3 regions of the Bacillus cereus group sp. RP43 genome follow, and region 3 is predicted to be linked to each of the others. Evidence: riboswitches for the same ligand, from Rfam matches in the RefSeq annotation. Region 3 holds a riboswitch; each other region holds the start of a gene.

Region 1 (3,280 bases), 2.2 Mb from region 3:
GAATTGGTAAATATATCTATCGAAAAGAAGAAGAAGAGGATATAAAAAATTATCTTTATTCTTATATGAAAAAGTTCTTTCCAAATGCAAAATTAGAATATTTTACATAATAATAATTAATAGCATTAAAATACAATGCGTAATTAAGGAATCTGCAGACCAAAGATCAAAATTACATGTATGTTTGTTGAGTTTTATTATTTACTTACACTTATACGTCGTAAAGTAAGAAAAGTTTTAATTATCATAAAAATATTTAATTGATATGAAAAGGAAGGGGAGAGCTTTAGTTCCCTTCCTTATTAAATATAATTTAATGCTTATTTTACAGTCTCTTTTAAACCTTACACTTCTGTAAATTCAATTTTTTCCTCTAGTAATAGGCGGTATATAGGAGGATTACGTCTTGGGTATGTAATAAGTATATGAAAACTAATAAACGGTACAGATACCTTTTTTAAGAGATTTTGTGATTTAATCTAGGTAAACATGAACAGATATGTGGACATCTTTTTAGTAAACAGTGATTCTGCAGATACTTAATTAAATTAATTACTATATGTTTTGGTGTTTCCTGAAAGTGCTACAATATCAGCTACAAATAAAAAACATTTTATATTGAGACCTTACATGTTGTATATTACATTCTTTCATATCTAATATACATTGGTATTAATTATGAAAAGCTTTTAAATTTAAAATAACTCAAATGAAAGCAACCGTTCCTTAAGCCTTCATACAAATTATATTTAATCATAATAATATTATGTAACAAGGAAGTTGAACTAAATTAGAAAAAAACAGTAAGGGAAGCGAGAAGATAATATGAAGAGATTCGCAAATCAACATGTTGATTACATGAATTCAAAAAAATATGTTGAACTTTTAAAAGTTATGGCACACCAATGTGTTAAAAACTGATTAGTGAGCTTTCTAGGTATAAAACATTAAGTGCAAAATAGGTGACAGAAATTTAAAATATTCCACAATTAACTGTGTAACAATTATCTCTTAGGCTTTTTTTGTTTTTTTTGGTAAAAATAAAACTGGAGGTGTCTTTTAGATGAGTAAAGACTGGATTAAAGTATTTGTTGCTGCTTTCTTTGAAATTTTTTGGGTTACTGGTTTAAAATATGCTGATGACTTTTGGACTTGGACGGGAACTATCATTGCTATATTTTTCAGCTTTTATTTAATGATTATGGCAGGAAGAAAGCTTCCCGTGGGAACCGTTTATGCTGTTTTTGTTGGGTTAGGTACAGCTGGAACTGTCTTTTCTGAAATCCTATTCTTCGGTGAACCGTTTAAAGTGGGAAAAGTACTCTTGATTTTATTTTTATTAGCTGGAGTAATTGGCTTGAAATTAGTCACAGATGACAAAGTTCAGGGAGGTGACGAATCGTAATGGCATGGATTTCTTTAATCTTAGCAGGTTTGTTTGAAATGTTTGGTGTTGCTATGATAAATAAACTGCATAAAGACCGAAATTGGCAATCATTAGTTTTCTTAATCCTCGGATTTGGATTAAGTTTTATATTCCTTGCTTATGCAATGGAAACACTACCTATGGGAACAGCTTATGCAATTTGGACTGGAATTGGTGCGTCTGGTGGTGCAATTATAGGTATGGTTTTATATGACGAATCAAAAGATTGGAGAAGACTTGTTTTTATAGGTATGGTTTTAAGTGCCGCAATTGGTCTAAAACTCGTTTCATAAATAATTTTTCAGATTAATTTATTAGGAAGATACTCTGTTTTTATTAAGCAAATTATCTTCTCACTTTTTTTAAGTATGTAGTTTAATTTAAGAATTCAAATTATAAATAAAGTGTACAGCGCGAAAAATCTACCGCTGAAAAAACGTTAATTTTCTTGTTTACAAACAAGAGGGCATAGGAGTAATATATTGTACATAAATTCATATCACAATTCGCTGAATCCATATGGAGCGGGGGAACCAAATTTTGTGCGATTGCACTCGGGGTGAATCCTTCTTAAATGAAGGTAGGGCTACTCTCAAGGCCCGAATCCGACAGCTAACCTCGTAAGCGTTTCGAGAGGGGATACTATGGTGATTTTTAAAAACACTGGGTGAACTTTAGTGTCTTTTTTTATACTCTTTTTTAGAAAATAATTCAAAAAAAGGATGAGACACTTGAAAGAAACACCCATAAAAACGAGAAATTCACTTTTTTCTTTTTCTTCTAACTCCCAGCCTTCTGAATTAAGAAGAGAATTAGGGATGAGACATTTAACAATGATTTCTATAGGTGGAAGCATTGGAACTGGGTTATTTATTGCAAGTGGAAATACGATTCATACAGCAGGACCTGGTGGGGCAATTATAGCTTATTTGTTGATGGGTTGTATTGTTTACCTGTTGATGACCAGCTTGGGAGAGATGGCAGCGTATATGCCTACATCTGGTTCTTTTAGTACATATGCTGCTAAATTTGTAGATCCTGCATTTGGTTTTGCGATTGGTTGGAATTACTGGTTTAGCTGGACTATTACTCTTGCAGTTGAAATTTCATCAGGAGCTATTCTTATGAAATATTGGTTTCCATATAGTCCATCTATTCTTTGGAGTGCGTTATTCATACTGTTTATGTTTGGAATTAATATTCTTTCAGTGAAGCATTATGGAGAAATGGAGTTTTGGCTTTCACTTGTAAAAGTTATTACTATAGTCACGTTTATTATATTAGGAATAGCCACGATATTCGGAATTTTCAAAGGGAATCCTATTGGATTTCACAATCTAACAATTGGAGACGCACCGTTTCATGGAGGTATTCTTTCCATTTTTAGTGTGTTTATGATTGCGGGGTTTTCCTTCCAAGGTACAGAAATGGTCGGAGTTGTAGCTGGAGAAAGTAAGGCTCCTGAAAAGCATATTCCAAAAGCTGTGCGGCAAATCTTTTGGAGAATTCTCTTATTTTACATACTTACCATTTGCATAATTGGAGTCATAATTCCCTATACAGATCAGAATCTAGTTAACAATGACATTAGTAATATTACAATGAGTCCCTTTACCCTAGTTTTTGAGAAAATTGGATTCGCATTTGCAGCTTCTATTATGAATGCGGTTATCTTGATATCTGTTCTATCAGCTGGTAATTCTGGAATGTATGTTGCAACCCGAATGTTATGGGTAATGGCAAAAGAAGGGAAAGCTCCAAATTGCTTAAAAAAAGTAAATAAACAAGGTATTCCTATTAATGCTTTACTTATGACAACGGCTGTGTCAATCGTAGCGTTTGCAGCTTCTTTAT
Region 2 (3,280 bases), 1.0 Mb from region 3:
AAAATTATATTAATATAATTTTCAGTTGAATATGCAATAATGCATAGCGTATACACAAAAAGGATAGCTTCACTTTCGTGAAACTATCCTTAAAAAATCTTCTTACTTTTTCAAATGATATGGAACTGTCGTAATAACAACATTTCTCTTATAGAGTAAATACGCACGTATTAATAAACTTGATTGATTATGAAGAATGTTATGCCAGCCTTTTTTCGGAATAAACTGTGGTATAACGACCGTAACTCGATAATTTGATTCACTCGCTTTATATTGCACTGTATCAATGAACTTAGTGAGCGGCTGAATAATACTTCTATAATGAGAATGCAATGTAACAAGCCTTACTTCAGGTTGCCACTTCTTCCATTTCTCTTCAAATTTCTTTTCCTCTTCTCTGTCAAAAGCAACGTATACAGCGATAACTTGATCTGCAGAAAGAGCCTTCGCATAGTTCAATGAATTTTCTACTACATGAGTCATACCAGCTACAGGAACGACAATTACATTCCCCTCAATCGGAATAAGAGGCTCACAAGTTTTTAAACTTAATTGATCACCCACTGCATCATAATGCTTCTTAATTCGATGGAACAAGAAGATAATAGCAGGTAAGAAAATAAGGATCGACCAAACTTGTGCGAATTTAGTTAAAAAGAACATGCTCATAACGATAAAACTAATGACTGCACCAATTAAATTAACCGTTAATCTTAAAGCCCATCCTTCAGGTTTTTCACGAAGCCATTTTAATACCATACCCGTTTGAGAAAGTGTAAATGGAATAAACACACCTACTGCATATAGCGGAATTAAATGTTCTGTTTGACCTTGGAAAGCTACAATTAAAATAATCGAAGCGATTCCAAGTATAATAATACCGTTTGAGTAACCAAGACGGTCTCCTCTAATCGTAAACATTCTCGGTATGAATTTATCTTTTGCAAGGTTAACTGCTAATAATGGAAATGCAGAATACCCTGTGTTAGCAGCAAGAATTAATATTAAAGCTGTTGTGCCTTGTATGAAATAGTACATGAAATTACGTCCAAATGTTTGTTCAGCAATTTGCGAAACAACAGTTACTTCTTTACTCGGTGTAATTCCGTAATAATAAGCTAAAAATACAATTCCTGAAAATAACACAGCAAGTAATGCGCCCATTGCAAGCAAAGTTTTCGCTGCATTGTTTGGTGCAGGATCTTTAAAGTTTGGAATTGCGTTTGAAATCGCTTCAACACCTGTTAAAGCCGAACTACCTGATGCAAATGCTCTTAACAGTAAAAACAAACTAATTCCCGCAACCGGCGTTCCAATCGGCGTGTGTAAAGTCGGTGAAACGTGACCAGTTAAAATATTGTATATCCCTACACCAATTAATATAAATAGTGCTAAAACAAATAAATAAACAGGATATGCTAAAACGGAAGCTGATTCTGTTACACCTCGTAAATTTAATATGGTTATAAATATAACAAATATAATCGCAATGATTACATTATGTGCATGTAAGCTAGGAAAAGCAGATGTTAACGCATCTGTACCTGCTGATACACTTACTGCAACAGTTAAAATATAGTCAACTAATAAAGACCCTCCAGCTATTAAGCCTGGATTCATCCCTAAGTTTTCTTTTGATACAACATATGCGCCCCCACCATGAGGGTAAGCAAAAATAATTTGACGGTAAGATAAAATAAGAGCTGTCAATAATACTAATACCCCAACAGCTATCGGAATTGAATACCAATACGCAATTGCTCCAAGACCTGCTAAAGCAATTAAAATTTGCTCTGGACCGTAAGCAACCGATGATAAAGCGTCAGAAGACAAAATTGCTAACGCCTTTGTTTTATTAAGCTTTTGTTCGCCTAACTCAGTTGATTTTAACGGTCTTCCAATTAAAAATCTTTTAATAGATGAAACCACTGCTGTCCACTCTCCAATAATTTTGTACGAACTTTTCTGCTTGTTACAGCCAATAAACTATTTCTTCAGAAAACAAAAAACGTCTACAAGCCATCAAGAAATAGACTTGTAGACATTAATTTTTTTGTCGCACAAGCTCCACCTTCCTTCTCAATATAACGCTTACGAGGTTAGCTGTCGGATTCGGGCCTATGAGTAGCCCTACCTTCTTCAAGGATTCACCCCATTGGATTATGTACCAATCCATAAGAACGGGTCCCCCGTACCGTGCGGTTTCAGCGATTTAGAAAATTGAAACTGTGGATTATAATACTCCTTTATTTTCAAAATGTAAACAAAAATTTTTAAAAAGAAAAAATTTAAAATCATTGCGCATAATCCGCCGATAAATATACATAATGAATACTAAAAAACCCTTAAAGGAGACCCGTATGTCTAAAAAGAAGAAACCGCTTTTTTCCGACTCATATTTAGATGCAGTAGCAAATGAAATTAATCAGTTATATGGTAAACGTGAACAGGAAATAAATTTGACAGAAAGAATTAAAAGAAATAAATAATTTGTCATACGCAAATAAAAAAGATAGCAATACACTTATATATTGCTATCTTTTTTATTATTTCATACATCTAATTCTATTACGGATTTGTTAAATGTCATTTCTTCATACACCTTCAAATTTTGATATACCGCTCCTAGTAATGGTGCTTCTAAAGAAAATTGCTCTGCTAAATCCAGTAAGTAACCTTGCAAATGCTCCCCCTCAATAAACGAACCTTTTTCCATATCACGCTGCATCGAGGACTTCATATCATAAGAAATTTTATCAATTGTTTTCATATGTTCCTGGGCAATATCTTCTTTAACTGGAGCTCCTAATGCCCTCATAATTTGTACAGATTCCTCAAATAAATTTCGGATAAATTCACGTCCACCTTCACTTTCACGAATTGGTCCTATCGGTGCACGCATTAATGTTGTAACGCCTGACATGACAGTAATAAATAAATATTTATGCCACATATCTTGCGTAATATTTTCACTTAAAACAAAGCTAGCTTTCGTACCTATAAATGCTTGAATAATACGCTTTATTCTCTCTGAATCTCGAGGCTTAATTTCTCCAAATACAAGTCTGTTGGCAGCACTAGTTTGTACAATTTCTCCTTGGTCGTTTAACGTCGTCTCAATAAAGCATAAACCGCCCATTACTTTTTCCCCGCCGAATTCCTTTTGTAATAGTGTTAAATGAGCGATACCATTTAACAGCGGGATTATTACAGTATTTTCTCCTACGAAAGGCTTCAAATCTACGATCGCCTCATTTAAATGATACGCCTTTGTTGAAAA
Region 3 (3,280 bases):
GTAGAACTAATGATAATGCATACTGTTTCCACGTTTGATTGTATCCTTTTACACCTGTAATTTTAAAAATAAGTTTCTCAAAAGGCCCGAATACTTTATCTAGCTTCTTGCTACCTTGAAAGGCTTTCTCTAAATAAATCCCCGTTGGCTTTGCTACTAAAATAAATAAGAGCATTGTAATAACGACTGCAACCCAAATCATAATGAATGATTCCCCCTAATTAAAACTTTTCTGGATTTAATAATGCGTATACTAAGTACACCGTAATCGCTGCAACAATAACCGATAAGGCAATCATCATGATTGCTTCCCTTCTTTCACAACTTTATCTGACCAACTTGCAAGACTTGCCATTGATGCGACTAACCCAACAAAAATCCCGATCATTACAACATCTAACATAACTACCCCTCGCTTTTTGTTAAAATTTACCATCTAGTTATCAAAAAAAGAACACTAAGCTCTACTTAGTGTTCGAAACGAACAACACAAAGTAAACCTCCTCTCTAAACGCTTACGAGGTTAGCTGTCGGATTCGGGCCTAAAGAGTAGCCCTACTTTCAAAATTGAAAGATTCACCCCAAGTGACGATGCACAAAATTGGTTCCCCCGCTCCATTTCTGGAACTCAGCGATTTTAGGTTTTTTTTGGAAATTTCATAAATGATTTATGAGAGTAAATATACTCCTCTATATTTAACTTGTAAAGAGGCAAATTACTGAAAATAAGAAAATATTTTGTCATTTAAACGCTTACATTACATGTTATTAATATTCTTTCATCTATTTTCTTGTCTTTTCTTTCTTTTTCATAGAAATGATCTTTTAAATATGAAATAAAAAGAGCGAATTACATGAAGTGCATAGCTTGTTGCACTCAGCATTCGCTCTTTTTTCATTCAATCTTTATTCTCCACGCAAAAATGCACGTAAATTTCTCCCCCGAATATAAACTTGTGACAGTTCTGCATGTAGCTGCTCATATTCGATAATATCCGTTTTTAAATATAAGGCATCTTTCGATGGCAATATTATATATGGCCTTGGGAAAATAGGATCGAGCACTACCAATTCTTGAACTCGCTCTACCGATACCACCCAACGATTCGCTATATCTCCTAGTAACAGTACCTTCATCTTCGTTTCCCCCACCCTATTCAAAAAATAAAAAAGAAATATTATCACAGTTCGTAAACACTACAAATTTAGCTCCAATTGTTTCATAGAGCCTGGCTGGATAGTGTTTATTCTTTGTAACAACAGTAATAGGTGCTTGAAAAGAAAAACGAATGCGTTCTGTGAAAAAGCTAACTATCGGAAGCTCATCTCCTAATAAAATTACTTTCTTAATCCGCTCGCAAATACTAGTAAAATCCTGCTCCTTATTACAGCTATAAGTCGAATCAAATCCACAATTCCTAACTTCAGCTGCTATCTCTTCATTTGCTGTAAAAATAATTAACTCACGCTGAAATGCTACTAGCTTTCTTAAACTCTTTATCTTATTTTCTTCTCCAACACAAATAAGCGTTAATTCCATGTACCTCATCCTCCTTAGCATAAAAGAACTCAAACATAGATTGATATTCTCCTATACTAATCAGACCGATAAAGTGATGTATCCATCATGGCACCGTCCTCTCTCAAGACGCTTACGAAGTTAGCTGTCGGATTCGGGCTTTGAGAGTAGCCCTACTTTCAACATTGAAAGATTCACCCCTAGTGACGACGCACAAATTGGTTCCTCCGCTCCATACATTTAGACTCAGCGTATTACAAAAAATGTATTCTGGCTGATATATTACTCCTGAATTTAGAAAAAGTAAACACAAAAAAAAGCCAGTTAACAAACTGGCTTTTCATGTCTTTATATACGTCTATTATTCATCTTATATGCAAAATGATTCGTTGGTCCATGACCACTTCCAATATTCAATGGCTCTTCAATCGCTATACTAATAAATTGTTTTGCCTCTTGAACTGCCTCTTCAATTGAATACCCTTTAGCAAGTCCTGCTGTAACTGCAGACGCGAATGTACATCCGCTTCCGTGCGTTTGCTTCGAAGGAATTCGTTCACTTCTAAATTCGATGAACTGCTCACCATCAAAGAGTAAATCAATTACTTCATTACCTTGATATTCTGCATGTCCGCCCTTCATAAGAACATATTTAGCCCCTAATTCATGCAATACTTTCGCAGCTTCTTTACTATCTTCTATATTTTGAATCTCCATCCCAGTTAACACTTCTGCTTCAGGAACATTCGGTGTTACAACAGTAGCTAGTGGCAATAAATATTCTTTTAATGCTTGTACTGCTTCTTGTTGTAATAATGACGCACCGCCTTTAGCGATCATAACAGGATCTAGTACAATATTATTCCAGCCAAATTTCTTAATATGCTCTGCCACAATTTGAATAATTTCACTGCTAAATAGCATCCCTAGTTTCACAGCATCTGGTGTTAAATCCGTACCAATTGAATTCAACTGTTCCGTAATTCCTTCTAAAGAAACAGGATATACCCCTTGAACGCCAAGCGTATTTTGAGCAGTAATTGCCGTAATAGCTGTCATTCCATACACACCAAGCTCTTGGAATGTTTTTAAATCTGCTTGAATTCCAGCGCCGCCTCCGCTATCAGATCCTGCAATCGTTAAAGCTTTATTCACTTTCATCCCACTCATCCTTTTCTATCCAAAATAGCGATGATAAATTATTTTCGCTTCGCTTATATCTTTCGTTCCATGTACAAGTACACGGCCATCTTTGAAAGCAACTAATCTCTTTTCTCCAACCGAAAATGATAGTAAATATGGATTTACATTCAGATCATTCACACGATCATTCAGCAATTTTTTATATTGTTCAAAATCCATTTCCTCTTTATGAGGTGGTCTAATTTGAACTGTATTTCTCCCGCATAACACCGCTGTTTTTGAAGTGTTTTCTTTATTTAAATATGGGTATAGTGCATTCTCACCACACGAAGGACAATTATGCTTACGAAGTTTTTGTACATTCATACATGAATATTCATTTTTCCATACATCAAACGACACAAGTCCATCTCGAAGTGATTCATAATCTTCCACTAACAGTTTAAGAGCTTCTGTTACTTGATGAGAAACGACAAGAGATACAGCAGGTGATATAATCCCCGCTGTATCACATGTCGCTCCGCCAAGCGGAATCGATTGTAATAAACAAGATAAACATGGCGTTTTGCCTGGAAGAATAGTATAAGAAAGACCGTAACTTCCTACACATGCCCCGTA

The links. Region 3 has a riboswitch for cyclic di-AMP ahead of QCI75_RS23030 (hypothetical protein). Riboswitches for the same ligand answer to the same signal wherever they lie in the genome.
Positions count from the first base shown of each region.
Region 1: linked by a shared signal. The riboswitch ahead of QCI75_RS11620 (amino acid permease) and the one ahead of QCI75_RS23030 (hypothetical protein) in region 3 are both predicted to bind cyclic di-AMP.
Region 2: linked by a shared signal. The riboswitch ahead of QCI75_RS17675 (APC family permease) and the one ahead of QCI75_RS23030 (hypothetical protein) in region 3 are both predicted to bind cyclic di-AMP.

Region 1 is NZ_JARVHQ010000001.1:2,208,485-2,211,764, forward strand. Features, by position in the region: gene splB (spore photoproduct lyase) at 1-110, shown strand, start outside; gene QCI75_RS11610 (DMT family transporter) at 1,064-1,405, shown strand; gene QCI75_RS11615 (DMT family transporter) at 1,405-1,719, shown strand; cyclic di-AMP (ydaO/yuaA leader) riboswitch at 1,924-2,069, shown strand; gene QCI75_RS11620 (amino acid permease) at 2,158-3,280, shown strand, end outside.
Region 2 is NZ_JARVHQ010000001.1:3,381,665-3,384,944, forward strand. Features, by position in the region: gene QCI75_RS17675 (APC family permease) at 103-1,929, opposite strand; cyclic di-AMP (ydaO/yuaA leader) riboswitch at 2,074-2,220, opposite strand; gene QCI75_RS17680 (hypothetical protein) at 2,361-2,489, shown strand; gene panE (2-dehydropantoate 2-reductase) at 2,552-3,280, opposite strand, start outside.
Region 3 is NZ_JARVHQ010000001.1:4,421,924-4,425,203, forward strand. Features, by position in the region: gene kdpA (potassium-transporting ATPase subunit KdpA) at 1-202, opposite strand, end outside; gene kdpF (K(+)-transporting ATPase subunit F) at 222-302, opposite strand; gene QCI75_RS23020 (SipW-dependent-type signal peptide-containing protein) at 299-403, opposite strand; cyclic di-AMP (ydaO/yuaA leader) riboswitch at 499-644, opposite strand; gene QCI75_RS23025 (hypothetical protein) at 907-1,137, opposite strand; gene QCI75_RS23030 (hypothetical protein) at 1,154-1,540, opposite strand; cyclic di-AMP (ydaO/yuaA leader) riboswitch at 1,634-1,781, opposite strand; gene thiD (bifunctional hydroxymethylpyrimidine kinase/phosphomethylpyrimidine kinase) at 1,868-2,689, opposite strand; gene thiF (thiazole biosynthesis adenylyltransferase ThiF) at 2,696-3,280, opposite strand, start outside.